DNA from 4 places in the Paenibacillus mucilaginosus 3016 genome. Region 2 is predicted to be linked to each of the others. Evidence: riboswitches for the same ligand, from Rfam matches in the RefSeq annotation. Region 2 holds a riboswitch; each other region holds the start of a gene.
The links. Region 2 has a riboswitch for cyclic di-GMP ahead of PM3016_RS16205 (DUF192 domain-containing protein). Riboswitches for the same ligand answer to the same signal wherever they lie in the genome.

Region 1 (8,002 bases), 2.1 Mb from region 2:
TCGCGGCGCCGGAGAACAAGAATGCGGCCGTAATGCCTAGCCCGCTGTATTCCGGCGCGGCCGCTTACAATATCGGCGTGTTCACCCGGACGGAGGGCTTCGGCTGGGACTATCTCCGCAGCCTCAAGGAGGGCGGCATGACGGTCGTCAAGGGCAACGGGGCCGTCCTGAAGTCCGTCGCCTCGGGGGAGAAGTCCATGGCGATGGTGGTCGACTACCTCGTCGCACGGGAGAAGGCCAAGGGCTCGCCGGTCGATCTCGTGTACCCGTCCGAAGGGGTGCCGGTGATCACCGAGCCGATCGCGATCGTCAAGAACAGTCCGAACCGGAAGCTGGCCGAAGCATTCGTGGACTTCGTGCTCTCGGAGGAAGGGCAGACGCTGGCCTCCAAGCTTGGCTATACGCCGCTTCGCGAAGGGGTGCCAGCCCCGCAGGGCTTGAAGGCTCTGAAGGACATCAAGGTGCTGTCCGCCAGCCCGGCCGAGCTCGTGGAAGCGCGGGAAGCGGATAAGAAGCAGTTCACCGAGGTGTTCGGCCAATAATGGAGGAGCTCCGGGAACTGCACAGAGGGAAGGGTACGTCCGGGGGAGCAGCGTCTGCCGCTGAAGCCGTCATGGGGGAAGCCGGTGCGGGGGAGAAACTCACAGGGCTGAGAGAACGGCACGGGGGGCTGCAGGAGCAGAGGCCTAAGGGAAGCCGGCGGAAACCTTTAACGGCCTCCTTCCGTAGGGCTGGAGGCCATCTGCTGCGGTACGCCGGCCTCGCGCTGCTGCTCCTGTTCTTCGTGCTGCCGCTGCTGAAGCTGGCCGGCCTGAGCTTCATGGATGAAGCGGGCCTGACGCTGCGCCACTACGGGGAGCTCCTGCGGGAGCCCCGTCTGCTGCGGTCGCTGCGCGATACGGCGGTCATCGTGGGCGGCGCCTCCGGGCTGTCGCTGCTCCTCGGAGCGGCTGCGGCCTGGTTCATGGCCTATACCGACCTGCGGGGCAAGCGCTGGCTGCATGCGCTGCTGCTCCTGCCGTTCCTGCTGCCGTCCTACGTGCTGACGCTGTCCTGGTCGTCGCTGCTCGGCACACAGGGCTGGCCGGCGGCCCTGCTCCGGACCATCTCGCCGGAGGCCGAGCTGTGGAGCGTCTACAGCTATGGCGGGATCATCCTCGTGATGGGGCTCCCATCACTTCCCGCTCGTCTATCTGCTCGCATTGGACACCCTGCGGCGCATCCCGCGGGAGGCGGAGGAGGCGGCCCGGGCTTCGGGGCTCGGCCGCTGGAAGACGCTGCTCCTCATCACGCTGCCGCTGGCCGCGCCGGGGCTGACCGGCGGGGCGCTGCTGGCGTTCCTCGCGTCGCTCGACAACTTCGGCATCCCGGCCTTCCTCGGCCTGCCCGCGGGCATCTCCGTGCTGAGCACGCGCATCTACGAGGAGACGGTCGGCTTCGGACCGTCGGCATTCCCGAGAGCGGCGTCGCTGTCGGTGCTTCTCGCGGTGATCGCCGCGGGCGGCGCCCTGCTGCAGCGGCTCTCGGTCCGCCGCGGCGGGGTGCCGGAGACGCGTGCGCCGGAGACGGCCGCCCGCCTGCACCTCGGGCGGTGGCGACCGGCAGCCGAAGCGGCATTCGCCGGCGGGCTGCTCCTCGTGACGGTGCTGCCGCTGCTCTCGATGACCGCCACCTCGCTGAAGCGGGCGTACGGTCTGCCCTTCGGGCCGGCCAACGCCACGCTCGCCAATTACCGCTACATCCTGCTCGAGACCCCGAAGGTGTGGCGGGCCATCGGCAACTCGCTGCTGCTCTCAGGGGCTGCGGCGGCCGTCATCCTGGTCCTCGGGACGGCGATCGCCTATCTGTGTGTCCGACGGCCATCCCGGTGGACAAGAGCCGCGGAGCTTGGACTCGCGCTGCCTTATACCCTGCCGGGCATCGTCTTCGGACTGGCGATGATCCTGACCTGGATGGAGCCGCTGCCGGGATGGAATCCGGGGATCTACGGCTCCGGGGCGATCCTGTTCATCGCCTATGTCTGCCGGTTTCTCGTGCTGCAGCTGCGGGCGGGCCTGGCGGCGTTCGCCCTAGTGGACCCTTCGATGGAGGAGGCGGCCCGGGCGGGCGGTGCCGGACGTACGGCGGTCTGGCGCACCGTGCTGCTGCCGCTGCTCCTGCCGGGCCTGGCCGGCGGCGCGCTCCTCGTCTTCTTCACGGCGCTGACGGAGCTGACGGTCTCCGCGCTGCTCTGGTCGCCGGGAGCCGAGACGATCGGCATCACGGTCTTCGGCTTCGAGCAGGGGGGCGACACGGTGTATTCCACGGCGCTGTCGACGCTTCTAGTGCTCCTGCTGGGGGCAGGCTGTGGCCTGATGGCGGGGATACGGCATTTTGCAGGAAAGAGAGGCATCAGGAAAGCATGAGCATGGGAAATACGATAAAGGCCGCCCGAACGGAAACGGGAGGGGCCGGAAGGCAGCCCCAGGCAGCTCCTCTGATCGAGCTGCGGGGCGCCTCCAAGACGTTCGGCGGCGATCCGGCGCTGCATCCGGTCGACCTGAGCCTGGCGCTGGGCGAATTCACGGCGGTGCTCGGTCCTTCCGGCTGCGGCAAAACGACGCTGCTGCGCCTGCTCGCCGGCTTCGAGGCCCCGAGCTCCGGCGAGATTCGGATGAACGGGACGCTTGTCGCCGGAGGCGGCGTGCTCGTGCCGCCGGAGCAGAGAGGCCTCGGCATGGTGTTCCAGCACTTCGCGCTCTGGCCGCACATGACGGTGGCCGAGCATATCCGGTTTCCGCTGCGGCACAACCGGCATCAGGAGCCGGCGGCCTCCCGCGAGGAGCGGGTCCGCGAAGTGATGGAGGCGCTCGGCCTCTCGGCCCTGGCGGACCGCCGGCCGCATCAGCTCTCCGGCGGCCAGAAGCAGCGGGTGGCGCTCGGACGCGCGATTGCGCCCCGCCCCCGGCTGCTGCTGATGGACGAGCCGCTGAGCGCGCTCGATGCCCTGCTCCGGGTGGAGATGCGCCGGGAGATCCAGGAGGCGCACCGGCTGAGCGGGGCCGCGGTCGTATACGTGACCCACGATCAGGGAGAGGCGCTGGCCATGGCCGACCGGGTGATCGTGATGAACCAGGGGCGGATCGAGCAGGCGGGCCCTCCCGAGGAAGTGTACATGCGCCCGGAGACTCCGTTCACCGCCCGGTTCGTCTCGAAGGCGAACCTGGTGGAGGGCAGCTGGGAAGAGGGCGGGTTCCGGCCGCGGGCGGGAGGCTCGGCGGAGCTGTGGGCCTGCGAGGAGCCGCCGCCTGCCTTCCGGCAGCACGGGGTGATGCCGGTCCGGCCGGGCGAGCTGATGCTGGGCTTCGCTGGCGGAGGCGGCATACCGGGCCGGGTGACCGCCGCCCAGTTCCAGGGCAGTGAATACCACTATTACGTCGACACGGGCACGGAAGTGTGGGAGATCCATGCCACCGACCGGTTCGCCCTTGGCTCCCACGTCACGGTGTACTGGGGCGGAGGGAATTCCTTCCCTCAGGCCTGATCGGATGGCGGGGCGGAAGAAGGGGATCGGAAGGCAGCGCCAAAAAGACCAAGGGACCGCGAGGGCCCTTGGTCTTTTGGTGGTTGTGTTCCGCCTCATCGCGCGGACAAAAGCAAAAAAGCCGGCTTCGCAGCGGGCTTCGCTTCACATACAAGAATCAAAATCTCGCCAGGGCTCGATTTGATCTTGCGGTGTACTCCGTATCATACGGAAGCACTGTTGACGGGAACCGCTCCGACACCGGTTTTGCGGAGCTTGACGGTGAAGGAGGTCTCGCCGGGACGGGAGTCGAAGGAGAGCACGCCGGCGTGCTGCTCTACGAGCTGCTTGCAGATCGCAAGGCCGAGCCCGGTGCCGGTGGTCTTGCTCGTGACGAACGGCGAGAAGAGCTTGTCCTTGACGTCCGGGGGAATGCCCGGGCCGTTGTCCGTTACCCGTATATAGGTGTGATCCCGGTCCTCGAAGCCGTGGATGGATATCATCTTGGGCTCGGAGGGCTCCATGTGCTGTACCGCATCGATGCTGTTGTTGATGAGATTGATCAGCACCTGCTGCATCCCGACCTGCTGTACGCGCAGCCGGATGTTCGGGCCTTCCACGCCGGAGAGCAGCTCGATGCCTTCGCTGCTGAGACGCGGTGCAACCAGATTCACAATGCCCAGAATGAGCTCTTCCATGCCGACCTCGCGGAAGGGCTCCTGCTCTTTGTTCTTAGAGAAGTTCAGGAAGTTGTTGATGTGCATCTGGATCGTGTTGAATTCTTCCTGAATGATCGATACGTAATGCTTCACGGCGCCTGCCGATTCGGCCGGAATCTTCGAGGTCAGCAGCTTCAGGAACCCGGAGATCGTGGTCAGCGGGTTGCGGATTTCGTGCGCCATGCTGGCCGCCAGCTTGCCGGCCATCTGCAGCCGCTCCTTGTGCATCTGGGTCATGGCCGAGTCGAGCTGCCGCTGGGAATGCTCCCAGAAGCCCGAGGATATCACATACTGGATCTCATCGATCCGCCCATGAATGCGGGGCATGTCGGAGATCAGCTCGTCTCCGGAAACCAGGCCTTCCGTATACAGCTCGGTGGAGGAGGCCAGCAGGATGGAACGCCATAGATGGGAGCTCTCCAAAAGATGGGTGGGCGGCGTGCTCATCGATACATGATAGCGGGTGAGCGCCGGAATCACCGGGAAGAGCGGGTGAAGCTCCAAAGGGATATGCCAGTCATTGACCAGGTGAAAATAGGATTCGGCCGTCCGCAGCAGCTCTGCGGAATCATACCTTCCGGGAAAGCGTTCTTCCACTCCGCTGACCCACTGAGTGATGATGGGATTCATTCGCGTTAACAGCAATCCTTGAAGGGTAGTAGACATCCTGCCTGCATATGCTCCTTTTGTGTATCAATCCATATGGAGTTGTCTGCGGTCGATTTCATCCCGCAGCAAGCGGATGAAGCTGGGCTCCAGTTTCAAATCGAGAGCCAGGAGATAGGCCTCCAGAAGATCTTCATCCGATAATTTTTCAAGGGAATGATTCAAGCTGGTAACCTCCAAAAGGACAAATTCTCACGAGATCAGAAGATTTGTGCCAAGGTAGAATGGTGCAGATTCTGATGATCGCTGATCACGCATGGACTGCCCCTGCAGACAGTACAGCCGCTTGGGTTAGACTAACGGCAGCCCGGCAGCCGTGGAACAGGATGTTCGGTAGGCCCGTGGCTTTGCGTCCTCCCCTTTAGAGGAGTTTGCCTTTGTCGGAAGTTATACTTCTATTGTATTGATTCCTGGCGTATTTGTATAGACTCCAAGACCTGCTTTCGATACATTTCACCTTACAAAACGAGTCTTTTGCCCTGAAAAACAGGTAAAAAATAGAAAAAATGCAACAAGTGAGCGGGGAGATGCGTTAAAAGTTTGTGGAAATTAAATCCATATATAGAAATAAGGAGTGTGTTTTAGGATGAATTATCGGAAGAAATCCTTTTCTCGTACCCGTTTACTAGGGACCTCCCTGCTGCTGTCCTCCCTGCTGCTGACGGCGGCAGGACCGGTTTCGGCCCAGGATGCGGCGGGTCCTGCTGCGGAAGGAGCGCATTTCTTTTTCTCCTCAGCCGCCAGGCACAATGTCGTCATGGATGATGCAGGGTCCCTGTGGTATTGGGGCAATAAGGCACAGGTCACCGGCGGGGAGACCATCGTTCACGACAACAAGCCCGAGAGGATCATGAGTCTCGCAGGCGCAAAACAAGTTGCGGCTTCCGTGAAGCGGAATCTGATCCTGAAAGAGGACGGGACGGTGTGGACCTGGTCCTGCGACTGGGTGATCGACCCGATGACGGGAGAGGGAGGGTCGAAGTTTTCCGTCCCCCAGCAGATCACGGGGTTATCCAATATCGTGAAAGTATCTGCCGGCATGTCCCTGTACGCCGCGCTGGATAAGGAAGGCCGGGTATGGATGTGGATCGATCCGCCCTATGGTACGGGAGAAGCGAGTCCCGTTTCCGATCTGTCGGATGCAGTCGATATCTCGGCAGGCATTGGCTCTCTTGTTATCGTTAAAAAGGATGGAACCGTATGGCAGTGGAAGCAGTTCGAGGGCTTTAACCTGAACACAGACAAGAAATTCACTAAGGTGGAAGGGCTGGAAGGGATCGTAAAGCTGTCTCAAGGCGAAGAGGCGGGCCACTTTATGGCCATAGACAAGCATGGCGACGTATGGGGCTGGGGGAATAATGTGGTCAATCAGATTGGACCTCAGACCGAACCTGTATCCGACCGGGATAAACCGGTGATCCGGAAGCCGGTCAAAATCCAAGGGCTTAGTCACGTAACCGAGGTGATCACAACTTCTTTTTCCACCCTCGCTTTAAGTGAGGACGGCTCGTTATATTTCTGGGGATTGAACCCGGCTTGGGCGTCGGGATCGAAGGAGACGATGAAATGGGATACTCCCCAACCATGGGCAGGCCTTCGAGACATTATCGCAGTAGAAGCGGGGGAGAGCCATTATCTCGCGCTTCGAAAGGATGGTACGCTCTGGGCCTGGGGGGAGAATGCGCTCGGCCAGCTCGGGGACGCTACGTTCCGCAAATCACTGACACCGGTGCAGGTCAAGCTGCCGTAACGGCTGTCTGAGCAGATAAGGCGCAGGTCCGCCGCGTCCTTCACTTTTCCTTCTTCCGCCCCTATCCAAAAAGCCCCTGACCTGCCGCACCGGTTCATCGTTGCGGCAGATTACGGGGCTTTTTGGAGCTGACCTTGCATAGTGGACCGAGCTTAAGCGGTCAGGCTCTCGTCCGCGAGAAGATAATAGAACTCGCCGTCCGCCCCGTGAATGACGATGCGTCCGGCCGCGTCGGTGTCCATATCGAGCACCTCGGCCGGCGTGAGGATGCGAAGTTCGCGGGTGCTGCTATGTAAAACGTGATAGATCATGAGTGCGTTCTCCCGGGTTCTGTGAAGTGATGCCGGGCCTCTTCACTTGGGGCCCGGTATGCTTCTATCATACCGGGGGAGAAGGGGGTGTGCCAGCGGCACTTCCTGGAAGCGGAGGTGCTTTGAAGTGCCTTGGGGAGCCAGGAGCTGATGCGAGTCTGTCAGGGATTCATCAGCTTCCGGCGATTGAAGGCGGCGGCGGGGATGGGAGACAATGGAAGCGGCGGGGTGAAGCCCTGCATAGATTTTTGCGGTAGAGGAGGGCTCTAATGCCGTCACGCATTATGCATTTGATTATCGCCGACGCCCTGGCGAAGGAGGTCGGCGCCCAGGCTCCGGGCGCCCTGCTGCTCGGCGCCCTGGCACCCGATGCCGCGAAGGCGGATGAAGCCGCGTCCGAGGCGCTGCATTTTGCCTCAAGGTCGTATATTGCTTACGGCGACTTCCTGCACCGCTACGGAGAGCGGATGCCCGATCCGTTCCTGCTCGGTTACTTGTCGCACCTGGTCGGCGACGATATCTGGTCGATCTTCGTGCATGCCAGCGGACTCCGCGACAGGGTCCGGGAGGAGCCGCGGCTCGCCAAGGTGTATTACCGGGACTTCCTGCTCTGCAACGCCAAGCTGCTCGAAGCCTACCCGAAGGAGGAGCTGTATGCCGCTCTGCTAGAAGCGGAGATTCCGTCCGGCTGGAGCGGGCGGGAAGGGGGGCTCGGTCCGCTGCTGGCGGAGCAGAAGCGCAGGGCGCTGCTCGATTTTGACTACCCTGCCGCCCACCTGACCGAAGAGCTGCAGCTGATCACGCTGGGTGACGTGCATCTCGGGATGGACCGCTGCATTCAGCGGACGCTGGACCTGTACCGCCCTTGGCTCCAGAGTGACCCGGACGCCAGGGAGGATGCCTTTATTCTTCATCCTCATCATCTTTGAACAGCTCATGAAGCAGCCGGTCCCGATTCTCAAGAAACTGGCGGGTCAGTACATAGTGTGCGGTGTCTTCATAGCGGATCGGGGCTACTGGGACGTCATCGAAATTCAGGATCGCGGCTCCCGGG
Region 2 (8,002 bases):
AAGTATACTCATGCCAATCCGCTTGCCGGACACCCGCTGCATCTGCTCCTCGTCTGTGCGGCGTTCGTGTATGTTCTTCGTTCGGGCTCCCGTTGTCGCCCTGGTTCTGCTGGGATTCTCACGGATGGCCTCGGGAGCCGGGCGGCGCGTTCCACGATCCGCCCAACCGAATGGAAGGAGCAGGAAACGGGGTAATATAAGTGGATGAGATCAAGTCAAGGAGAGTGACGAGAATGGAAGGGTTCAGAATCGAACGCGATACGATGGGCGAAATCAAAGTGCCGGCGGATAAGCTGTGGGGCGCGCAGACGCAGCGCAGCAGCGAGAACTTCCGCATCGGTACGGAGCGGATGCCGCTCGAGGTGGTGCATGCCTTCGCCATCCTGAAGAAGGCGGCGGCAAGGGCCAACGAGCGGCTCGGCAAGCTGGAGCCGGAGAAGGCGGAGGCGATCTCCGCAGCGGCGACGGAGATCATCGAGGGCAGGTGGGACGACGAGTTCCCGCTCGTCGTCTGGCAGACCGGCAGCGGCACGCAGTCCAATATGAACGCGAACGAGGTCATCGCCCACCTGGCCACCAAGCGGCTGGAGGAGGGGGGCAAGTCGGTGCGGATTCATCCGAATGACGATGTGAACCGCTCCCAGAGCTCCAACGACACGTTCCCGACCGCGATGCATATCGCGGGTGTGCTGGCGGTCGAGAAGCGCCTGCTGCCGGCCCTGGCCGAGCTTCAGGACACGCTGAAGTCGAAGATGGAGGAGTTCAGCGACATCGTGAAGATCGGGCGCACGCATCTGCAGGACGCCACGCCGCTGACGCTCGGCCAGGAGATCAGCGGCTGGTGGGCGATGCTCGAGAAGAGCGGCGTGATGATCCGGCAGAGCGTGGAGACGATGCGCGAGCTTGCTATCGGCGGGACGGCCGTCGGCACCGGGCTCAATGCCCATCCGAAGTTCGGGGACACGGCGGCCGAGGAGATTTCGAAGGAAACGGGCATCCCGTTCGTGTCCTCGGACAACAAGTTCCACGGCCTGACGAGCCACGACCAGATCGTCTATACGCATGGGGCGATCAAGGCACTGGCGGCGGATCTGATGAAGATCGCCAACGATGTCCGCTGGCTCGCCAGCGGTCCGCGCTGCGGCATCGGCGAGATCCGCATCCCGGAGAACGAGCCGGGCAGTTCGATCATGCCGGGCAAGGTGAACCCGACGCAGAGCGAAGCGCTGACGATGGTCGTCTGCCAGGTGATGGGCAATGACGCGGCGATCGGGTTCGCGGCCTCCCAGGGGAATTTTGAGCTCAATGTGTTCAAGCCGGTCATCATCCACAATTTCCTGCAGTCCGTCCGGCTCCTCGCCGACAGCATGGAATCCTTCAACCGCAACTGCGCGGTCGGCATCGAACCGGACCGGGCGGTGATCCAGCGCTATCTGGAGCAGTCGCTGATGCTGGTAACGGCGCTCAACCCGCATATTGGGTACGAGAAGGCGGCGTCCATCGCGAAGACAGCCCACAAGGAAGGGCTTACCCTGAAGGAGGCGGCGATGCGCAGCGGGTATTTGACGGCGGAGCAGTTCGACAGCATCGTGCGGCCCGAGGACATGATTCATCCCTGGGAATCGTAAGCGGATTTTCCATAAAATACAGAGCGCACCATAGAGCTCCGTTCAGCGGGGCTCTGTTTTTGCTGCCCAGGCGTTCCGTCCGGGCACTTCTGAATGCCGTCCGGATCGTCCCGCAGCCCTTAAGACCGCAGGAAAAGAATGGGGAGCCGTCCGGATCCTCGATCCCGACGACAAGGGTTGGGTCTGTGGGCCCGGGGGTATGCCTCAGCCAGTACCGGGACTTCGTGCAGGGCCTACGCCCTTACTTCCAGCCTACCTCTGTGCAGGGTGGATTTACCAAGGAGAGGAGAATCCCCTTGTTTCCTCCCGGAAGCAGGGGGATTCCCGCCTCTTCCCATGCCGTTAGCCTCTTTCGGGCACCATGAATGCAGGTCCTGAGGCTCTTCTGGTAATAATGCCGAAATGCCTATTAAAATGGATGTCAAGCATAAAAAACATAGTTCATTAAGCACATGGAAACTCCCCTAAATCCCGATAAGATATGGCTATCAAACGAGTTCGACGACAAAATTCGCCGAATCTCGATAAAGGCAAACCTGGTGAAAACCAGCGACGCAAAGCTACAGGGGCTACAGCGACAAGGTGCGCTATGCCAGCCAGCTACCGAAAGATGACGGGGTACATAGATGTTTCCCATCCCTCCTTTCGGCTGAAGCAGGGATATTTTGTATGAAAAGGAGGCGAAATCCAAGATGAAGCTGGTGAATCTCGAGACGGGAGAAATCCTGGCGTGGGAACTGCGTACAGCGAAAACCTTCATGCAGAGGCTGCGCGGCCTGATGTTCTCGAAAGAGCTGCCGGAGGGCACCGGCCTTCATATCCGTCCCTGCCGCTCAATCCATACTTTCTTTATGCGTTACGCCATCGATGTGCTGTATTTGGACGAGAACGATACCATTGTGGGCATGCAGGAGAAGCTGCCCCCGGGCCGGGTCGGGCCGCTGGTCCCCCGCGCCGTATCGGTCATCGAGCTTCCTGCGGGAAGTCTGGGCCTGACGCGGACGAAGCATGGACAAGCCGTAGTTTTGCTCTAACCACCTAAACCTTACACCCCAAAGGAGAGAGACACACCATGATGAACAAACTGAGAGCACTCGTAACCGAAGAACAGGGACAAGGCATGACGGAATACGGATTGGTCCTCGGGCTGATCGCCGTAGCGGTCGTCGCGACACTGGTGATGCTGCGTACGGAAATCACGAACATTTTCACTGACGCGCTGAACACGGTCCAGAGCCGCAACACCACGCCGTAACCTCTTCGGAAGCGGAATCAAGTTCTGAAGACCTCAGGCGCAGGGAACCGGAAGCTGCCTAAAGCCAAGCGGACTCCCCATAATGCAGGCAGCCTGCCGCCAACAAAAGTCGGAATTTTCAAACTATAAATCGGATCGGATCATTCGGCCCTTCCGGCACCAATCGATCGATACTCCAAACCAACACCACAAAGGAGACATACACCATGATGAACAAACTGAGAGCACTGGTAACCGAAGAACAGGGACAAGGCATGACGGAGTACGGTTTGGTCCTCGGGCTGATCGCCGTAGCGGTCGTCGCGACACTGGTCATGCTGCGTACGGAGATTACGAACATTTTCACCGACGCGCTGAACACGGTCCAAAGCCGCAACACTACGCCCTAATCGGTCCAGGGCTGCCGCTCCAGAGCAGGGAACCGGCGAAGGGCGGCCCCAGCACCTCCGGCCCTCCCGGCAGCGGACTGTCACTAATCATCGGAATTTTCAAACGACACCACCCGAGCGGGCGGCCAATTCAACCGCCCTTACCACCTAACCTACCCATTCAAAGGAGAGACATAACATCATGATGAACAAACTGAGAGCACTCGTAACGGAAGAAAAGGGACAAGGCATGACGGAGTACGGTCTGGTCCTCGGACTGATTGCTGTAGCCGTGGTCGCCACGCTGGTGATGCTGCGTACGGAAATCACGAACATTTTCACCGACGCGCTGAACACGGTTCAAAGCCGCAGCGAGACGCCATAAACGGCGAGACAGAGGGCGCACCCGCACACTCTTAGGGGGAGCCGCAGCGGCTCCCCGACATATGGCAGCCCAGGTTGACGGCAAACATAGACCGAAGCCAGGCTTGTTGGAACCGCTTCCCACGGCCGCAAAGCGGAGGAACACACCTACACCCTACCCATTCAAAGGAGAGACCGACATCATGATGAACAAACTGAGAGCACTCGTAACGGAAGAAAAGGGACAGGGCATGACGGAGTACGGTCTGGTCCTCGGACTGATCGCCGTAGCCGTGGTCGCTACACTGGTGATGCTGCGTACCGAGATCACGAACATTTTTACCGACGCGCTGAACACGGTTCAAAGCCGCAGCGAGACGCCATAATCGGGCGGCGCACACGGCAGCCTGCGGTTCGTACCCGGATTCGCAGGCTCCGGTGTTTCCCGGAGGGAGTCACCTCCGGCAGTACATAACGAAAGAGGGGAGCCTTATGCTGATCGACGCCGTGCTGCTCGTTATTTTGGCGGTATGCACAGTCACGGATATCCGAACACGCAAAATTTACAACAAAGTCATCGGTCCCGGCCTGCTGGCCGCACTGGGACTGCAGGCAGCGGAGGGCGGCTGGAGCGGGGTTCTCGGTGCCGGTATCGGCTTCGCCGCCGGCCTCGGCATTCTGCTGATTCCCTACATCTTGGGCGGTATGGGAGCAGGCGACGTCAAGCTCCTGGCGCTGGTCGGCGCCTTCAAGGGAGCGGCCTTCGTCGGGATGGCCGCCGTGTACATGGCGCTGCTGGGCGGGGCGATGGCCCTGTGCCTGCTTCTGCTGCGACGGGGCTGGAAGGAGAGGGCGCGCAGCCTCTGGGCAGCCATGGTCTCGGTGCGCTCGGGCCTCGGACTGCCCGCCGCGCAGCCCCTGCCTGGCGGGGCGGCAGCACTCACGTATCCGTACGGTCCGGCGATTGCCGGCGGCTGCCTCCTCTGCTACCTGGCGAGAGGATGGGGGATCGGATGAAGCGGATGAAGGAGGATGGGGAGCGGAGCGGTACGGGGGGCAGGCAGCGGGGGCGTACCGCTCTCCGCAGGCACCGGCTGCTCCGGGAGGAGCACGGCCAGTCCTTGACGGAGCTGGCCCTGATGCTCCCGCTCCTGCTGCTGCTGGTCTGCGGCGTCGTGGATTTCGGCCGCGTGCTGTATGCCTACCTGCACCTGAACCTTGCGGCGCAGGAGACGGTCCGCCTCGGGGGGCTGGGCCGCAGCGATGCGGAGATCACCGCGTTCGCCCGCAGTTACGTTCATCTGGGCGGAGCGGAGTCGCTGGTGGTGACCATTGCTCCCCTGCAGGCGCAGCGCCGGTCCGGCGAGTATATCAAAGTTACCTTAAGCTATCCGGTAGGGTACATCACCCCGCTTGTGGGAGGGCTGCTGCCGGCGCCGGTTGTGGCGGCGGATTCAACCATACGGGTGGAGTGAGACATAAGACAAAGCCAACAAGGAAGGGGGAAGAGTCATGGGAAGACGTTTCCTCGGGGAACAGCAGGGCAGCGCGCTGGTCCTCGCCGCCTTGATGCTGGCGGTGCTGCTTGGCGCAGCGGGCCTGGTCATCGACGGGGGGACGGTCTACGTGCAGAAGAGCCGGCTGCAGAAAGCCGCTAATGCGGCGGCGCTGTCGGGGGCTCAGGAGCTGACGGGCGCGCAGGCCGCGGTGAACGGGGTCGTCCGGGAGGTGCTGCTCCGGCACGGAGAGGAGCCGTCCCTCGTGTCTTCGCAGGTCGAGCTTGGCCGCAAGGTGACGGTGTCGCTCCGCCGGGAGGTGAAGCTCGGCTTCTCCGGGCTGTTCGGGCGGGAATCCGCACCGGTGGAAGCCCGGGCCGCGGCGGAGATCCTGACGATGGGCGAAGCGGCCGGAGCCGCACCCCTCGGGATTGACGAGAGCATCCCGCTCGAATTCGGCCGCCAGTACCGGCTGAAGGTCGACCAGACGGAAGTCAGCTACGGCAACTTCGGGGTTCTGGCGCTGGGAGGCACCGGGGCGGCGACATACGAGGATAATCTGAAGTACGGCTACAAGAAAGCGCTCAAGGTCGGCGATATCATCGAGACGCAGACGGGCAATATCGCGGACAAGACGCGGGGGGGCGTCAACGAGAGGATCAACAGCTGCCCCTACCCGGACGGGGATTATTCCCACCGGGACTGCACCCGGATTATCCTGATCCCGGTGTACAAGCCCTACGCCCAGACGTCCAGCCAGCTCAAGCAGGTGGAAATCAAGGGGTTCGCCTACTTCTATATCTCGAAGCCGATGGCTCCCAAGGACACCTATATCGACGGGATCTTCATCCAGCGGGCCGGTACCGGGATCGCTGCGCCGGGAGCCGTCTCCCGGGGAGCTTATGCGATCCGGCTGACAGAGTAAAGGGCGGCATCGTGGGTGGTGAATAAGACGGACAGAGGAACGGACAAAGGAGAGGACAGACATCATGAGATCCAAGCTGATTATGGCCGCGGCCCTGGTCATGGGGCTGTGCACGACCTTCTTATTTTTCAATTATATGAAGAAATTCGATACCGCGGCCGCCGTTCAGGCGTCCATGGTGGAGGTGGTGGCCGTGAAGGCCGCCGTCAAAAAGAACCAGGTGCTGGATGCCTCGCAGCTGGAGCTCGTGCAGGTGCCGGAGCTCGGTCTGCATCCGCAGGCCGTACGAATGCTGGCGGAGGCCGAGGGCAAGCTGGCCGGCGGGGAGCTGGCTGCGGGCGAAGTACTGCTCGCCCATCACCTGACCGGAGGCCGCGTGGAATCGCTGTTCGTCTCCCGCAAGGTGCAGGAAGGCTTCCGCGGCGTCTCGGTCGGCGTCAACTTCGTCCAGTCGGTCTCGAATCTGATCGAACCGGAAGACATGGTCGATGTGGTGTTCACGCCGGCGGACAAGGGTACGGGGCCTGTGGCCTCCATCACGCTGCTGGAGAATGTGCGTGTGCTGGCGGTAGGCCGCCGGATGGTCGAGGCCGACAAGGATACGCCGTATGCGGAATACAGTGCGGTCACGCTGGAAGTGAAGGCGGCGGATACCGTCAAGCTGGTTCAAGCGGATGAGCTCGGCACCGTTTCGCTGGTGCTGCGCGGCCGTGCGGTGCAGGCGGGCTCGCCGTAAAGCGAACGGGCATACAAGCGCTGGAGCGAATACACGTTAGAACGATCGGAGCTCCGGGCGGCTGCCCGGAGGGATGCAGCGATAGAAGGATGGATGGAAGGAAGGGGGAGTCCGAATGGAACAGCGGGACAACGGTCCGGGTGCGGACCAGGCCCCGGTTACGAAGCGGGGGGAGATCATCGCGGTGGCCGGGGCCAAAGGCGGCATCGGACGCACGGTGATGACGGTCAATCTGGCCGCGGCGCTGGCGAAGAATACCCGGCTGCAGGTGGCCGTATTGGACGGAGACCTGCAGTTCGGAGATGTGGGCCTGGCGATGGATCTGCAGCCGACCTTCACGATCAAGGACGTGGCCGAGGGCATCGCCACGATGGACGGCTTCACGCTCTCGAGCTATCTCAGCCGGCACGGCAGCGGGGTGCGCGTCATGGCGGCGCCCGAGCGGCCGGAGCAGGCGGACCTCGTTACACCGCATGCGGTCGAGCGGATTGCCCTGATGCTGGCCGCTCAGCATGATTACCTGCTGGTCGACACGGGGGTAGGCCTGCAGGAGCAGACGCTCCAGTTCATCGAGAAGGCGGACCAGGTGTTCGTGCTGACGACGCTGGAGATGGTGGCGATCAAGAACACGAAGCTGATGCTCGAGACGATGGAGATGCTGGGCCTGCGCGACAAGGTCCAGGTGGTGGTCAACCGGGCGACGATGGAGAGTGTGATCAAGGCGGGGGACGTGCCGGACATCCTCGGGGTGGAGACGGCGTACTATGTGCCGAACGACTTCGGCATGGTGTCCCAGTCGCTCAATCTCGGCATTCCCTTCGTGCTGAACCAGACCAAGAGCGAGCTGGCCAAGGCCGTATACAAAATGGCCGAGCAGCTCATCGCCAGACGCGAAATTTCGCATTTCAAGCCGAAGCCGCAGTCGCTGCTGCAATCGCTGCTGCAGAAGACGAAGGGGCCGGCATCGTTCTTTTAATGAAAGGCAATCGATTCTTCTCATTTCAACCATGACTAAGGAGGCCGTGTGATGAGTTTGATGGACCGGATTCAGGCCAAGGCCAAGGAGGCGCAGGCCCAGGGGGAAGGCGCTCCGGAGGAAGCGTTCGAGACGCAGCCGCCGAAGCCGCCGAAGAAAGATCCGATCGCCGCGTTCCGCGAGTCCCGCCGGACCGGTGAAGGCAGCCCGAGCCGCGAGCAGCGGTCTCAGCCGACGAAGCACCAGGAGCTCAAG
Region 3 (8,002 bases), 3.7 Mb from region 2:
AGTTCGAACATACGGTGGCCATCACGAAAGACGGCCCGCTTGTCCTGACGCAATGAAAGAAAAGAGCCTGCGGCACGAAGGAAATTCGTGGATGCGGGCTCTTTTTGCCAATGGTGTCGGTTATGTACTTGGCTGCATGTGATGCAGGATGTTCATCGCGTAGTGTGCCTCTGAAGGGACGCGTCTATACGGGCGGCCAGCAGCCGCGGAGAAAATAAAAGCCCGTAAGGGCCTTGAAGTCATGAAGAAGCGCACCTGTCGGCGGCAGCTGAAGAATGGGTCCCCAAGAGGACTCGAACCACTATCTGTCCTTTAGGAGAGGACTGCTCTATCCTGTTGAGCTATGGGGACGCGATATCCTAACCAAGGGTTATTATATCACACCGCCTTACGGGAGAAAAGCGAACACCCTTCTTAAGCAAGCATGAAAAAAATTCTTGCCATTCGCTGCAGTGAAAAGAGACACGGCGGTCGTCTATAGCTTGTGGAGAAGGGAGGGGGAGACCGATTACCGAAGAAGCGTGGATTGCTCGAATCATCGATGGGGACCGGGAAGCGTTCCGCGAGCTCGTGGAGCGGTACGGAACCGACTTGTACAAAGCCGTCTACTCGGTGCTGCATTCAGCCGGGGATGCCGAGGATGTAACGCAGGAAGTGCTGCTGAAGATCTACAGCTCCCTCCCCCAGTACCGGCATGGCGGACTGAAGACATGGCTGACGCGGATCGCCGTACATAAGGCCATTGATTATAAACGCTCGAAAGACCGCAAGAGGGAGCAGCTGACGGAGGAATGGGAAGCCATAGGGGCGGCTGCTCGGTCCCCGGGCAGCCCCGTGGAAGAAAAGGTGCTTCGCAGGGACCGCCGGGAACGGGTAAGGGAGAATCTCGAGCGGCTGCCGGGAGCGTACCGGGATGTGGTGGTGGCGTTCTATCTTGAGGACAAGAGCTACCAGCAGATTGCCGACGAGCAGCAGGTGGCGGTCAAAACGGTGGAGTCCAAGCTCTACCGGGCCAAGCAGTATATGCGCAAAGCATGGAGGGAGGAGGATCTGGAATGAACCATATGCCAAGGGAAACATGGCTCGACTATATAAGGGGCACCCTCGCTCCGGAAGAAAGAGACGTATGTGATGCCCACCTGGCAGAGGACTGCGCATCCTGTTTCGAGCTATATCTGGAGGCACTGGAGGAGCTAGCTGAAGAGCTGCCGGAGCCGGATGCGGCCTCTCTGCAGGCATCGGTGATGGAGCAGTGGGATTTGGAGCATCGTTCCGCTGCGCCCGCCATTGTGGGACAGACCGGAAGCCGCCGTCACCGGCTGCTCTGGCTCCAGCATCCGCTGTTCCATTACGGAGCCGCCGCCGCCATCACGATGCTGCTCATGAGCTCCGGCGCCTTCCAGTTCTTGCTGGGCAGCGTTTCGGCGGCCGTGGAGCAGGCACCTCCGGATTCTACCCGTCCGGCGTCCGAGACGGAGCCTTATTCCGTAAGATGGATGGAAAAAACGGTCGGCCTGCTTGACCGGATTGAGCCCAAACGAGAAAGAGGGGATAACCGATGAACACGACAAAACATCCGATGGCCGCTCTGCTGCTGTCGTTCATACCGGGACTCGGACACCTGTACAGGGGCAGAATCATCAAAGGGATGATTTATGGGATCTTATTTTTCGGACTGGCACTCCTGTCGTTCTTGTCTGCCGTGATATTCAGGGAGACTGAACTGGGCATACTCCTGTGTCTGGGCGGCATTGCCGTGGGGCTGATCAACCTCGCGGACATGATCGTGTCCCTTCTGACTTCCTCCCATCCGACGAGACCGCCCTCTTCATATCCGGGACGAGTATACAGCGAAGAGGGGCCGCAATCGTTCCAAAGTCCTCATGCAAACGAAGGACGTACACACGCATCTCAAGATTACCCGCCTGCAGCGGCGAACGACCGTTATTTTACCGTATTCCTTTCGTTGATTCCGGGGCTGGGGCACTTTCATCTCGGACTGATGCAGCGGGGCCTGGCCTTCATGGCGGTGTTCTTCGGCTTCATTGTAATGACGCTGTTCCTCGCAGCATTAACCGGTCAGGACGATTTCTTCGTCTTCCTCGGGGTTCTCCCCATCGTCTGGCTGTACTGCATGTTCGACTGCGTACAGCTTCTGAAGCGCCGGGAAGCCGGGGAGCCGCTGCTGGACCGGACGTTTTTCGATGATTTTCAAGAGTGGCGCGGACCCGGGCGAAAGAACCGCACGCTGGCGGCGATCCTCTCCGTCTTCCCCGGAGCGGGCCATATGTATCTCGGCCTCCAGAAGAGGGGATTCCAGCTCATGGCGGGATTTCTGCTCGCGGTCTACATTCTGGATGTGCTGCGGCTCTCCCTCTTCATGTTCCTGATTCCCCTGCTGTGGTTCTTCAGCTTCTTCGACGCCCTTCAGCATATCTCCCGATGGGAGAAGGAGGAGCTCCGGGATATCCCGGTCGTCGAGTGGATCCTGCACCATCAGCGCGGGATTGGTATTGGACTCCTCGGTCTCGGTATTTATTATCTGTTCGATCAAGTGCTGCTGCAGGTGCTCGACCTGTGGGTGACCCCCGAGACCCAGCAAAGAATCGTCTACTGGTTCGAGCGGTATTTTCAGACCTTCGTCGTCTCGGTGCTGCTCATCGGTGGCGGCATCCGGCTGCTGCTGGGCAGCCGTGGTAACGGGCAGGGCAGGCGGATGTGACGGAAGCCCCCGTAAGAAGAGGGAGTGCGGAAGAGTGCGCAGGGCCAATGAGAGAGAACCGTTCCTTAACCGGAACGGTTCTTCGGCGTTTAGGAGAGGGGCTCTCCGGGAAATCTGGATAGAGTACGGGGCCGCCTGACATGCCGCCCTCGAAAGGAGATGGAGACCATCACGATCGATACGCTGCTCTCTTACATTCACCAGTTCGGCTACCTCGCGCTGTTCTTCGCCCTGTGGCTCGGCATCGTGGGGATGCCCATTCCGGATGAGGTTGTGGTGATGACCGGCGGCATGGTAGGTGCGCTGCATCTGCTGAGCCCGCTTCCGGCCTTCGTAATTACGTATGTGGGCGTTGTCTCCGGCTTAACCCTCGGATATGTGCTCGGCCGGGTCATGGGGCCTCCCGTGCTGGAGCGGCTCCGAAAGAAGAAGAGCATGGAGCCTTATATCGAAAAGTCCTATGCCATGCTCGACAAATACGGTTCGGGTACGCTGGTGTTCAGCTACTTTCTTCCCGTCGTCCGCCATCTCGTCCCCTACCTGGTCGGCATCAACGGCATGTCCTACCGGACCTATGCCCTCTATTCGTACCTGACGGGACTGCTGTGGACGATGGTTTATTTCGTACTGGGGTATTTTTTCGGGGACTCGATCGAGGTCATCTCCCGTGCAGTGACCCGGTACGGCTGGTATGTACTTGCGCTGCTGGCAGCCGGGGGCCTGGCTGTCATGTGGCTCCGGCCGCTGCGCCAGAAGGCCAGATAGACAACGAAGGGGAGGGACAAGCGGCTTGTCCTCTCCCCTTCGGGCTATGGGGGTATGGGGGCTTCACTGGTGACCGCCCGGCTTATTTTTTCCTCTCAGCCTGCGGAAGAAATCGGTCAGCATCGAGCCGCATTCCTCCTGAAGGATACCGCTGACCACGTCGACCCGGTGATTGAACCGTTCTTCCTGCAGCAGGTTCATCAAGGTGCCGGCACATCCGGCCTTGGGGTCATGGGTTCCATAGACCACCTGCACGATGCGGGACTGGACGATGGCGCCCGCACACATCGGGCAGGGCTCCAGCGTTACATACAAGCGGCAGTTCAGCAGCCGCCAGGCATCCAGATGCTCGCTCGCCTCGCGGATGGCGATCAGCTCCGCATGGGCCAGCGGATCTTTATCCGTCTCCCGCCGGTTATAGCCGCGGCCGATAATTTCCCCCTCACGGACGATGACCGCCCCGATCGGCACCTCCCGAATCGCCTCGGCTTTGCGTGCTTCTTCGATCGCAGCACGCATGAAGCGTACGTGTTCTTCCTCCATAGCTGCTAACCTCTCATTTCTGCTGATGTGGACAGGGTGCCGTCAGAAGTTATTCTTTGTCAACACGCTGTGGATAAATTTGTGGATAATCCGATCCGTTTCCCAGTCCATTGTAGAAAAAAGCGCTTGATAGAGCAAGTCTCTCTCCGGCCAGCAAACTTATCCACAGGCCCTTAACAATGTGAATAACTAACATGGTTTATACACATGTGAATAAATGGCGGGAAAAATCCTCGAAAAAAGGCTTGATGTATCAGGGATTCGTACCTATAATGAAGAGTATGAATAGGTATTAGTGCCTAATAACTGATGCTAAGTAACTATGCATATCATAAGAAACATTCGTTTCATGGCAAACCTGCCGAAAGGCAGGGACGCAAAGCTTAGGGTCTACGGTCCTGCAGGGACTATGACAGCCTGGCCGCCGAATGGACTCACGAACAACACGGCGGATCCCTCTTTGCGAATGGAGTCGGCCTTTTTGCTTTGGCTGCTCCCCAACATCCAGAACAAACATCCAATGCGAGAGGTGGCAACCCCATGATGAAGATGGCTGCAGCAAGATCAGCCTACAGTCTTACGGACGAGAAGTACCGCAGCCCCAGCGGCATCCTGCTTCACAGCCGGACGGTCGTTGAGAAGGCGAATTTCGTATCTACCGGTATTCTGAGCTTTGCGGAAGGCGATATTCTGGAGATCGAAATGTCGGAGTACAAAGTATTCGACCTCGGAGATACGGTGAAGCTTACCGTGTATTCTCCGGGCGGGATCTATATGTTCGAATCCACCGTGGTGGCCAAGGACCACGGTGCCCTGATTATCATCAATCCCCCGCAGAACCGGAACCTGTTTGCCGAGAAGCGGGAAAACCCCCGGATTACCGTGAAGGAAGAGGGCCGGGTGCTCTCGGTACAGATGGCTGACGGCACCGACCGGCTGCTCGAAGACAAGATCGAGCTCAGCGTGCATAACATCAGCATCAGCGGGATCGGGTTTACGATCAGAGAAGACCTGGGTATCGGCAAAGGCGCCGTAGTGCATCTGCATCTGCAGCTCGGTTTCGAAATGCCGTGCCGTGCGGAGATAGCCAGAACCGAGAAGACCGAGAACGGGGAGTTTTATTATGGGGCCCAGTTCATCGATCTGGCCAAGGATAAAGCGAATTCTCTGCGTGCTTACGTTTTGAAAAAGCAGGTGGAGACGCATTTCCGGACGAAGCGGGAAGAGTCGGCCAAGCGGATCTTTAAATAATCCGGCTTCGCCTCCCAAGGAACAAAGCGGGTCGTATGGACAATCTTATAACAGCCGACGTATGCGCCGCGTACCGTCCACCTCCTTGCAGCATATGCTGTAAGAAAGAAGAAGAGGTGGTGAGGAACGTGGCGTTTTTGATGAAGTACGAGATCATTCCGCGTTACTTGACCGGACCCAGCCAGAGAAGGCCGAAGCTTCCTTTGGCACGCTGCCGGTTCATGGTTGCCCATGATACGGGCAATCCGAGCTCGACGGCAGCGGCGAACGTGGCGTATTATGAGCGGACAAGGAACGATATGGCCTCCTCCGCTCATTTGTTCGTCGACGACCAGCAGATCATCGAGTGCATCCCCCTGCTGACGGGGGCGGCGGAGAAAGCCTATCATGTGATCTACAACGTGACGAGCGATAACGCGCGCTACGGCACCGATGCCAACGACACGGCCGGTGCGGTGGAGCTGTGCTACGGCGGGAGCATCAATCTCACGGAGTCCTACAAGCGGTACGTATGGGTCTTCGCCTATGCCTGCTACCGGTACGGACTGAATCCGCTGACGGACATTACAGGACATTACATCCTCGACCCGGCACGGCGCAGCGATCCGCAGACGCCCCTGCGGCTGCTCGGCAAATCGTTTGCGAATTTCGTACAGGATGTGGCTGACGAGCTGAAGGCCTGCACGATCGTTACGCCCCCGAAGCCCCAGGTGCTGATCTCGCCGGAGGATGCGAACAAGCTGATCAGCTTCCTGTCCGCGATCTACTACGCCGCGGAGGATGAGGAAAGCCGGACCGAGGTGAACCGGCTGGCCAACGAGCTGCGGCGGATCTCGGGGCAGCCGGAAGAATAAGAGGGAGGGCGGATCTGACAGGGATTTGCCCGCGATCAAGCCGGCTTCGCACGGGCGGGGACCGGCTTTTTACATAACCTCGGGTACCAAAAAGTGTAACTGCGTGACAAAATGGCTAATAATAAGCTATAATAGAATGTCAGAATCTAAGCGGAATACCGGATAGGAGTTGTCCTTGATATGGCTTTGAAAGCAGGAATCGTCGGGCTGCCGAACGTAGGAAAGTCCACGTTATTTAATGCGATAACACAAGCTGGGGCAGAATCAGCGAACTACCCGTTTTGTACTATAGATCCGAACGTCGGTGTAGTGGAAGTGCCGGACGAGCGTCTGGAGGGCCTTGCGAAGATCGTGACGCCGAACCGTATCGTGCCGACGGCTTTTGAATTCATCGATATTGCCGGTATCGTCAAGGGCGCGAGCAAGGGCGAAGGCCTCGGCAACAAGTTCCTCTCGCATATCCGCGAAGTCGATGCGATCGTGCACGTCGTCCGCTGTTTCCAGGACGAGAACATCACGCACGTCTCCGGCAAGGTGGATCCGATCAGCGACATCGAGACGATCAACCTGGAGCTGATCCTCGCCGACGTCGACTCCGTCGACCGGAAGATCGAGCGCTCCCGCAAAAACCTCAAGGGCGGCGACAAGAAGGTGGCCCAGGAAGTCGAGACGCTCGAGAAAGTCAAAGAAGCGCTCTACAACGACAAGCCGGCCCGCAGCCTCGACCTCACCGATGAAGAAAAGCTGCTGATCCGCGACCTGCACCTGCTCACGATGAAGCCGGTCCTCTATGCGGCGAACGTCAGCGAGGCGGAAGTGGCGAACAGCGACGATAACCCGTACGTGCAGAAGGTGCGCGAATATGCGGCTGCCGAGAATGCGGAAGTCGTGCCGATCTCGGCCAAAGTAGAGGCCGAGATTGCAGAGCTCGAAGGCGAAGACAAGGCGATGTTCCTCGAGGAGCTCGGCCTGCAGGAATCCGGCCTCGGCCGTCTGATCAAAGCGGCTTACAAGCTGCTTGGACTGTATACGTACTTCACGGCAGGTGTGCAGGAAGTGCGCGCCTGGACGATCCGCAAGGGGATGAAGGCTCCTCAGGCGGCAGGGGTCATCCATACCGACTTCGAGCGCGGGTTTATCCGTGCGGAGGTTGTCGGCTACGAAGATCTTACGAATTCCGGCTCCATGAACGCGGCGAAAGAAAAAGGGCTGCTGCGCCTCGAAGGCAAAGAGTACGTGGTGCAGGACGGCGACGTCATGCATTTCCGTTTCAACGTATAGCTGGGCCCGCGGCAGCCGGACTTCATGAGGGTGGAGCCGCCTTAGCCTCCGGGACATCAAGGCGGCGGAGCAGACAGCAGGAAACAGTCAGTAGGATGCCAAGGGCACGGATACGAAGAAACGGAAATGAAGGGAAAGGGTGAACGACGATGCTGGACCGGCTACAAGCGCTGGCGGACCGTTATGAGAAATTGAGCGAGCTGCTCTGCGACCCTGATGTCGCGGGCGACTCCAAGAAGCTGCGGGAGTTCTCGAAAGAGCAGTCCGACCTGCAGGAAACGTATGATGCCTATATGGAATACAAGAGCGTATCGGAGCAGTACGAGTCTGCCCGCGCCATGCAGAACGAGAAGCTCGACGACGAGATGAAAGAACTCGTCAAAATGGAGCTGGAAGAGCTGACGGAGCGCAAGACCGAGCTGGAAGAGCGCATCAAGGTGCTGATGATGCCGAAGGATCCGAACGACGACAAGAACGTCATCGTCGAGATCCGCGGCGCGGCCGGCGGAGACGAGGCGGCGCTGTTCGCAGCCGACCTGTACCGCATGTATTCCAAATATGCGGATACCCAGGGCTGGAAGATCGA
Region 4 (8,002 bases), 880 kb from region 2:
ATGCGATCGTGTATCCGACCTCCGCTTACCCGGCGGCCCCGATCGGAGAGCCGCAGAACTCCGGTCCGAATACGAAGTTCAGTCCGTTCTCCGGCTTCCCTGCCGTTACGGTGCCAGCCGGCTTCACTCCGGACGGCCTTCCGGTGGGACTCGAGTTCCTGGGACGCGCCTTCGACGAAGGCCATCTGATTCAGCTGGCTTACGCTTATGAGCAGGGAACGCAGCACCGCAAACCGCCGGTCCTTCTTCCTTAATTCACGCATAGGCACTCATAAAATGAAACAGCCCCCTTGCCGCAGCTGCGGCAAGGGGGCTGTTGTCATTGGCATGATGTTCGTGGTCGGTACGCACAGCGGTGCAACCGCCCAAAGCAGGTCTATCCGCCTCGATAAAAAGCGAATCCCCGGCCCCCGCGTCGCTTGGCCTCATACATGGCCTGGTCCGCCGCATCGAGCAGGTCGGGCATCGTCCGTGCATCCTGCGGGTACAGGGCGATGCCGACGGACGGGGAGGTCCGGAGCGTCACCTCCTCCAGGCGGTACGGCTTCGAGAGGAGCTGGACGACGGCCTCGGAGAGCTCCTGCAGCCGCTCCAGGCTGCCGAGGGAAGAGAGGGGGACGGCAATGGCAAATTCATCTCCCCCGAGCCGGGCCATGCTGATGCCGTCTTTCTGCAGGGAGGACAGCCGTTCGGCCACTGCCTGCAGGAGCAGATCACCGGTGCGGTGCCCGTGATTGTCATTGATCGGCTTGAACTTGTCCAGGTCGAAGTAGAGAACAGCCACGGGCTCCTGTCCCGGGCCGGAGAGCTTTCCCTCAAGCTCCAGCTCGAACACCCTCCGGTTCAGCAGCCCCGTCAGGCTGTCACAGCTTGCGATCCTCTCCAACCTGCGGAGGGATTGGCGCAGTTTGTCGTTCAGCATCTCCCGCTCAGTGAGGAAGTGGATCTGCCGGACCAGCACGAGCAGCACGGTAAGGGTCAAGCCCCAGACGAACACGTCTGTCGTGAGGCGGTAAAAGACCAGAATCCCGATCAGCAGGAGCAGGCCGATATACGGAACGGAGAACCGGATCACGCGGCCGACACGCCCCTCGGCCCCGGCTGTACCCGGCTTGCCGGATAGGGAACGGAGTCCGGCCACCGCCATACAGAAGGCGGCTCCCGTCCAGAACGTGTCGATCCAGGGCTCAAGCGAATCCAGTGAGTGGATATCGATCAGCAGCATGTAGAGCGTATCCCCGGACATATAGCTTAGGCAGCCGATCGCGAGCATCCGCATCGTTCGGCGGCTCATCCGCCGCTCTCCGTTCAGCAGCCAGCAGGTGAGGATGAATACCATGAGCAGGGAGGTGATCGGGTAGATGAGATCGACGGAGATGGTGATGAGATCAAGATTCTCATCGCCCTGGTAGATCGGCTTGATCAGGAACTCCCAGCTGACGACGGCAAGACTCACCACGAGAATCATGGAGTCGAGCAGGTAACGGTTTTTCTCGCCCGAGCGCACCCATCCATAGAATGCGACCAGGTAGATCAGCGACTGGGAGACCCAGAAGATGTCCGCAATCCCGATGTCCGGTGCTTCCGTTTGCCATATCCATTCGTAGGAGCCCCAGATGAGCTGGGCCGTCATCTCGCAGAAGAGTGCGGTGCCGATCAGCAGCCAGAACCCCTTCTGGGGTCCGGTATGGGCACGGATGACCTGGATCACCACCCCGAGGGAGATGGCCGGTGCCAGGATATCCATCAGATAGAGCGGAAGAATATATTGGCCGTACCCTAAGGACACGGCAGCCTGCACGAAGACGAAGAGCAGACCGAAGATCAGCAGGCGGGAAGAGTGGATTGATCTCATGTTGGAAGCGCCCCTTTTGTAATCAAAAAAACCACCACCCAAGCAGGTGATGGTTGCGCGCACACCACTAAGGCAGCCCGGCTGCCATAGAATGAGAAGGTTCATTCCTTAGGCCCGAGGCTTTGCGTCCTTATTTTTCAATAAGTTTGCTATTGAACAAGTAGAGTTATGGATTGTCGAATGAAAAGCCGGAGGAAATAAATCGTTACATATAATAATAGACAATACGTTGGGATTCGTCAAAATGAAAAAAATGTCTCTTCAGGAAGAACCGTGTCAGATTCAAGAGAGAACGGGAAACAGCGGATTCCGGCGTACACCGGCAGAACCTGTGGGGAATGAAAGAAGGCCGGAGGGAGGACAGCTCCCGTTCCGGCCTTCGGCGTGCAGCGGCCGCCCGGGCATAAACCCGGACGGATTCGGCTGCGTTATTTTTTCAGCGCATCCTTCTTGACTTCTTCTACGAAGACATCGTGGGAATCGCGGGTGCTCCCCGGCTGAATCTCCACGAGCGAATACTTCTTGTCGCCGATCATGATGACGTCCTCAACCTCCGGAAGCGGCTCCTCGAGGTATACGGTCCCCAAATACGAATTGCTTTTCTTCAGTTTAATGTTCCAACGGAACTGCGGCTTGGCCATGTTCTTGTCCTCCTGAATTTCATATGAAATTCAAGTTACCACAGTTCCTCTCAAAATAAAAGGGAACGGAGGGCCGCGAGGGAACACAGATTCCTGCAAAAAGTACAGAAGAATGATATTTTACGGGGGTAATCCCTGTGGGAGCGTTTGCTATAATCGGTTCAGCGGTCGGCAAGAAGTTTGGTTAACCGCTTACAACGAAGTCAGGGAGGTCGTTTTGAGGCATGCGATTCGTGAAAAAAAGCACGGCCCTGCTGCTGGTGGCAGCCATGGCGCTGACATGGGTTCCGCAGGGGGCACGGGCTGCAGAGCAGGAGAGTGTGATCCGCATCAATCCCATTGAGGGGCTGAGCCCGGATTTCATTAAAGGCTCGGATGTCTCCATGCTGAGCCAGATTAAAGAAAGCGGTGGCCGTTACTACGACGGCGGCGTGGAGAAGGATGCGCTGCAGATCCTGAAAGACCACGGGACGAACTGGGTCCGTCTGCGGATCTGGAACAACCCGGTGGATCCGGACGGAAATCCGCTCGGGGGCGGCAATAATGACCTGGCGAGGACGGTGGAGACTGCCGTCTACGCGAAGGAGCTGGGCCTGAAGGTGCTGCTCGATTTCCATTACAGCGACTTCTGGGCGGATCCGGGCAAGCAGTTGAAGCCGGCTGCCTGGGAAGGTCTCAGCGGCGCCGAACTCGAGCAGGCGGTCTACGACTATACCGACAGCGTGATCCAAGAGCTTAAGGCGCAGGATGCGATGCCGGATATGGTGCAGATCGGCAACGAGACCAACGGCGGCATGATCTGGCCGGACGGCAAGACGTGGCAGCAGTCCGCAGGGGAAGAGATCGGCGGCTACGACGGGTTCGCGAATCTCCTGAAGGCGGGGATCCGCGCGGTGGAGGATAACGATCCGGAGGATCAGACGCGGATCATGCTGCATCTGGCGGACGGAGGAGACAACGACCTGTACCGCAGGGTGTTCGATGCGCTTACGCTCCGCGGCGTGAACTTCGATATCATCGGCCTCTCGTTCTACCCGTACTGGCACGGTACGCTGGAAGAACTGAAGCACAATATGAACGATATCAGCACGCGCTACGACAAAGACGTCATCGTTGTGGAGACGGCTTATGCGCATACGCTGGAGAACGGCGACGGGTTCACGAACATTTTCGGCCCGGCGGAAGAAAGCGCGGGAGGCTACAAAGCGACGGTGCAGGGGCAGGCCCAGGCGGTGCGGGATATCATGAACGCGGTTCATGAGGTGCCGGGCGGCCGCGGTCTCGGCGTGTTCTACTGGGAGCAGGACTGGATTCCGGTAGAGGGCGCAGGGTGGAAAATCGGAGAGGGCAACGGCTGGGACAACCAGGCGATGTTCGACTTCGAGGGCAATGCGCTTCCATCGCTCGATGTGTATAACCTCGTTTCGGCCCCGCTGGAGGGCGAGCCTTACGCGGCGGAGCTGGAATATGTGCAGCCGGTGACGCTGGACATTACGGTCGGCGGCGAGCTCCAGCTTCCTGCCGCGGTGAAGGGGGAGTTCAGCGACGACTCGATCCGCTTGCTTCCGGTGGACTGGGAAGCGGTGAGTCCGGAGGATCTCACGAAGCCGGGCACGCTCCGGATTGCCGGGACGATCGAAGGGGCTTCCCTTCAGGCGGAAGCGGTCGTTACCGTGGAAGGTACACGCAACTATGTGACCAATGCGGGCTTCGAAGCCGGGGATTTCAGCGGATGGACGCTGAGCGGCGATACGGAAGCACTCGATGCCGAGAATTCAAGCGCACCGGCAGGCAATGCCTACAGCGGCGATTATTCCCTCCATTATTATCTTGACCGGCCTTATACGTTCAAAGTGGAGCAGAAGGTTACCGGACTGCCGGACGGTACGTATACCGCGGCCGTACGCACGCAGGGCGGCGGCGGGGAGAAGAGCCTGAAGCTCTTCGCGGTGAATGCGGCGGGCGACAAGCTGACCGCGGACATCGTCAATACCGCATGGCATGAGTGGAAGCATATCGTCATTCCGAATATTACGGTGACCGGCGGAGAGCTGACTCTTGGGGTCGAGGCCGATGCCAACAACGGAAGCTGGGGCAGCATCGACGAGTTCGAGCTGTATACGGATCATTCCCAGGTCACACTGAGTGCTCCCGAAGAAGTGGAACCGGGCAGCGAGTTCTCCGTCGGGGTCGGCGTGGACGGGCTCGTGAATGTGATCGGCTCGCAGGACCTGCAGCTCTCGTACGACCGTGAGCTGTTCCAGTACGTAGGGGCGGAGAGCAGCGAAGCGGGTACCGTCGTTGCGGCGACGTATGATGCGGATGCCGGTACGGTTCACCTGGTAACGCAGCATGCGGAGGGCAAGGCGGCGAATACGGAGTCGCTCCAAGTGAAATTCAAAGCGCAGCACATCGAGCGGGAAGGCACGATCGGTGTGACATCGGCAGAGTGGACGGCGCTGTCCTCCGGCAAAAAGATATCGCCTTCCGCTCTTGGCAGCGTGACCGTGTCGGTCTATGGTGCGGCGAACCAAGAGCCGGGCGGCGGCACCGGCGGCAACAATGGTGGAGACAACGGTGGCGGTACCGGTGGAGACAATGGTGACGGCAACAACGGCAGTGGCAACGGTAACAGCAGCAGCAATGACAATGCCGCAGGGAAGCCGGCTTACGATGTGGCCACCGGCACGGCAACGGCCAAGCTGAGCGCTGACGAGGCGGCCAAGCGCCTGAAGGCGGAGGGCGGCCAAGCCCTGAAGCTGGAGATCCCGGCGGTAGAGGGGGCCAAGGCATACGCTCAGGAGCTTCCGGCAGCCCTGCTGCAGGAGCAGCCTGATCTGCGGATCGAGCTGGTCACGCCGTTCGGCAGCGTGTCGCTTCCAGGCCTCATGCTGGCTGGAAGCAAAGGCCTGGGCTCCGGGCCGGTGACAGTCAGTATCCGCACAGTGGACCCTTCCGAGCTGAAGGACGAAGCCCTGAAGGGCAAGCTTGGCGGCAAGCCGGTCATCGACCTGACGGTCCTGGCGAACGGGCAGCCGGTGGCGTGGAACAATCCGGACGCGCCGGTGACGGTATCCATTCCTTACAAGCCGAACGCTGCGGAAGCGCAGCATCCGGAATATCTCACGGTATGGTACCTCAATGCAAACGGTGAGGCGGAAGCTGTTCCTACCTCGCACTGGAATGCCAAAACGGGTCTGCTGACATTCCAGACGACCCACTTCAGCGCCTATGCGGCCGCTTATGACAAGCGCTCTTTCAGCGACCTGTCGCATGTCGGCTGGGCGGCCCAAGCCGTAGAAGCCCTTGCGGCCAAAGGGGTCATCCAGGGGACTTCCGATACCGAGTTTGCTCCGGACGCGCCGGTGACGCGCGCCGAATTCCTGCAGATGCTCGTGCGGGCGGCCGGACTGACGGCATCGTTCGACTCGAACTTCTCTGACGTCACACGCACGGATTACTTCTATGATGCCGCAGGCATCGCGAAGAAGCTGGGCGTGGCCGGCGGCAGGGAGAACGGCGCCTTCGCGCCGTCGGAGCGCATCACGAGGGAAGATCTCATGGCGCTCACCGTGAGAGCCCTCGAGAAGGCCGGCAGGTGGAAGAACACCGGCGGCAGCGGGCTGGAGGCGTTCAGCGACGGATCCACCGTGGCCGGCTATGCCGCCGACGCGGCCGCAGGCCTGGTCCAAGCTGGCGTGATCAACGGCAGAGGCGGCGTGCTCGCTCCGAAGGAAGCGACAACCCGCGCGGAAGCGGCGGTCATTCTGTACCGTGCCCTGCAGGTGTCAGCACAATAATTCAACATACCGTGCCTGCACCCTGAAGGGGGCGGCCTGCGTATCGATCATCTTAAGAAGCTCCGGAAAACAGAGGGTCCGGCCGTTCAGCGGCCGCCTCTGTCCGGGGCTTTTTGGCGAGGGAGGGGGGTTACTGTCTCTCTGCTGCCGGCCCCCCACAACCCAACCATCCAGCAGCGTCGTTCCAGTATGCGATGTTTTTCATCGCATAGATGACTCTGCTTTGCCAAAGTGGCCGTTATGTGATGTTTTTCATCCCTTAACAGCGGCGGATGCACCTAATAGCGTGTTCGGCGTCGTTTTTACGATGCTTTTCATCGTATAGGGGGCTCCGGACTGCTCGGCTTGAGATTATGCGATGTTTACTATCGCATAATGGGCCTCGCTGCCTGTCCGGCCCTGAGCAGCAGGTGACATTACCCGCGAGTGCCGACTCCCCGAGCCCCTGTACACGGTTAAAACCTTCCGGTCCGATGCGCCGGTCCTGAGGGTGCAGTGGGATTCGGATTGGTGACCGCCTGGCCGCCGCTTGTGATGCAGGCGGCGTTTCAGGGCGGAATGGAAATAGAGGAACTATGATGCGCTATGTGCTTCTTGGTGGAGGGTTTTCCAAAGATAGAGGAACTGAGATTCGCTATTACCAGCAGAACGCCTGCTTTTCTCTGAAATGAAGGGCAATAAGGCATCTCAGTTCCGCTAAGCGTTGAATATCCACGAGAAATGCACGAATAAGACATTCTAGTTCCTCTATTTAAGATGGATGAGCTACTGAGCGGAAGCACACATTCTGCCGGCCTTCGAACCGGCTCGGATGACGGATGGCCAAAGACACGGTTGGATGTGAAGGGGAACGCTGAGCGGTATGGCTATTAGAAGATTGCATGCCGTCATGATAGCGGTGCGGGTTATGGGTTGACAGCGTCCGACCGAGTGCCGGGTAACCGGCTCGGATGACGGATCGCCGAAGGAACGATGGCATATAAGGGGGCGCGCTGAGCGGTACGGCTGTTCGAAGATCGCATGCTGGCATGATAGCGCTTCGGGTTATGGGTTGACAGCGTCCGGCCGCTTACCAGGTGAGCAGTCGGTAACGGATGTGCGGCAGATCAGCCTCCTGCACGGTGAGCGCGGCGGGATCCGTATGATCGCTGCCCGGACAAATTGGACGGTGGACGGTTCAGGCAGGTGTACCTTCTGCCTCAGGATACGCCACCCGTCTTCCATTCTGCCGCATTCTGCCAGCCGCAAAAAGTACAGGAGAGTCTTATTTTGTAGGGTACGAACACCGGCCTTGAACTGGTACCCTTAGTACATAACCTACAGAGACACGAACCGGAGGAGTGACTGGAAAGATGAAGAGGGGCCTGCTCTACCGCATCAACGCCAACCGGAGCCTGCTGCTGATGATCGCGCCGGCGACGCTGTTCTTCTTTATTTTCAACTATATCCCGATGGCGGGCATAGTGCTTGCGTTCAAGCAGTTCCGCTATGACCTTGGGATTCTGAATTCGCCGTGGGTGGGACTGGATAACTTCAAGTTCTTCTTCCTCACAGGCGACGCATTCAACGTAACACGCAACACCCTGCTGTATAACGCCGCTTTCATCGTCATCAACAATGCGCTGCAGATCGTCGTGGCGATCCTGCTCGCGGAGGTCGGCAGCAAGCTGTTCCGCAAGACCGCGCAGACGCTGATGTTCCTGCCC

Region 1: linked by a shared signal. The riboswitch ahead of sda (sporulation histidine kinase inhibitor Sda) and the one ahead of PM3016_RS16205 (DUF192 domain-containing protein) in region 2 are both predicted to bind cyclic di-GMP.
Region 3: linked by a shared signal. The riboswitch ahead of PM3016_RS00150 (PilZ domain-containing protein) and the one ahead of PM3016_RS16205 (DUF192 domain-containing protein) in region 2 are both predicted to bind cyclic di-GMP.
Region 4: linked by a shared signal. The riboswitch ahead of PM3016_RS12350 (GGDEF domain-containing protein) and the one ahead of PM3016_RS16205 (DUF192 domain-containing protein) in region 2 are both predicted to bind cyclic di-GMP.

What each region holds. Positions count from the first base shown of each region.
Region 1 covers NC_016935.1:5,861,826-5,869,827, reverse strand. Annotated here, with positions in the region: gene PM3016_RS23965 (ABC transporter substrate-binding protein) at 1-542, shown strand, start outside; gene PM3016_RS40170 (hypothetical protein) at 710-1,003, opposite strand; gene PM3016_RS40165 (ABC transporter permease) at 1,203-2,405, shown strand; gene PM3016_RS23955 (ABC transporter ATP-binding protein) at 2,408-3,523, shown strand; gene PM3016_RS23945 (sensor histidine kinase) at 3,727-4,851, opposite strand; gene sda (sporulation histidine kinase inhibitor Sda) at 4,915-5,052, opposite strand; cyclic di-GMP riboswitch class I at 5,186-5,273, opposite strand; gene PM3016_RS23940 (RCC1 domain-containing protein) at 5,474-6,637, shown strand; gene PM3016_RS38815 (hypothetical protein) at 6,790-6,948, opposite strand; gene PM3016_RS23935 (zinc dependent phospholipase C family protein) at 7,218-7,877, shown strand; gene PM3016_RS23930 (AAA family ATPase) at 7,852-8,002, opposite strand, start outside.
Region 2 covers NC_016935.1:3,753,992-3,761,993, forward strand. Annotated here, with positions in the region: gene fumC (class II fumarate hydratase) at 234-1,628, shown strand; cyclic di-GMP riboswitch class I at 2,148-2,236, shown strand; gene PM3016_RS16205 (DUF192 domain-containing protein) at 2,321-2,662, shown strand; gene PM3016_RS16210 (Flp family type IVb pilin) at 2,701-2,883, shown strand; gene PM3016_RS16215 (Flp family type IVb pilin) at 3,090-3,272, shown strand; gene PM3016_RS16220 (Flp family type IVb pilin) at 3,454-3,636, shown strand; gene PM3016_RS16225 (Flp family type IVb pilin) at 3,818-4,000, shown strand; gene PM3016_RS16230 (A24 family peptidase) at 4,107-4,631, shown strand; gene PM3016_RS16235 (TadE/TadG family type IV pilus assembly protein) at 4,628-5,089, shown strand; gene PM3016_RS16240 (pilus assembly protein TadG-related protein) at 5,127-6,035, shown strand; gene cpaB (Flp pilus assembly protein CpaB) at 6,100-6,771, shown strand; gene PM3016_RS16250 (CpaE/TadZ family protein) at 6,887-7,747, shown strand; gene PM3016_RS16255 (TadA family conjugal transfer-associated ATPase) at 7,799-8,002, shown strand, end outside.
Region 3 covers NC_016935.1:26,110-34,111, forward strand. Annotated here, with positions in the region: gene map (type I methionyl aminopeptidase) at 1-56, shown strand, start outside; tRNA gene PM3016_RS00120 (tRNA-Arg) at 279-351, opposite strand; gene PM3016_RS00125 (RNA polymerase sigma factor) at 538-1,059, shown strand; gene PM3016_RS00130 (zf-HC2 domain-containing protein) at 1,056-1,562, shown strand; gene PM3016_RS00135 (hypothetical protein) at 1,559-2,722, shown strand; gene PM3016_RS00140 (DedA family protein) at 2,882-3,487, shown strand; gene tadA (tRNA adenosine(34) deaminase TadA) at 3,551-4,030, opposite strand; cyclic di-GMP riboswitch class I at 4,372-4,459, shown strand; gene PM3016_RS00150 (PilZ domain-containing protein) at 4,571-5,281, shown strand; gene PM3016_RS00155 (peptidoglycan recognition protein family protein) at 5,410-6,135, shown strand; gene ychF (redox-regulated ATPase YchF) at 6,316-7,416, shown strand; gene prfA (peptide chain release factor 1) at 7,566-8,002, shown strand, end outside.
Region 4 covers NC_016935.1:2,872,906-2,880,907, forward strand. Annotated here, with positions in the region: gene PM3016_RS12345 (amidase family protein) at 1-254, shown strand, start outside; gene PM3016_RS12350 (GGDEF domain-containing protein) at 377-1,855, opposite strand; cyclic di-GMP riboswitch class I at 1,924-2,016, opposite strand; gene PM3016_RS12355 (hypothetical protein) at 2,284-2,496, opposite strand; gene PM3016_RS12360 (glycosyl hydrolase 53 family protein) at 2,721-6,296, shown strand; gene PM3016_RS12365 (ABC transporter permease) at 7,649-8,002, shown strand, end outside.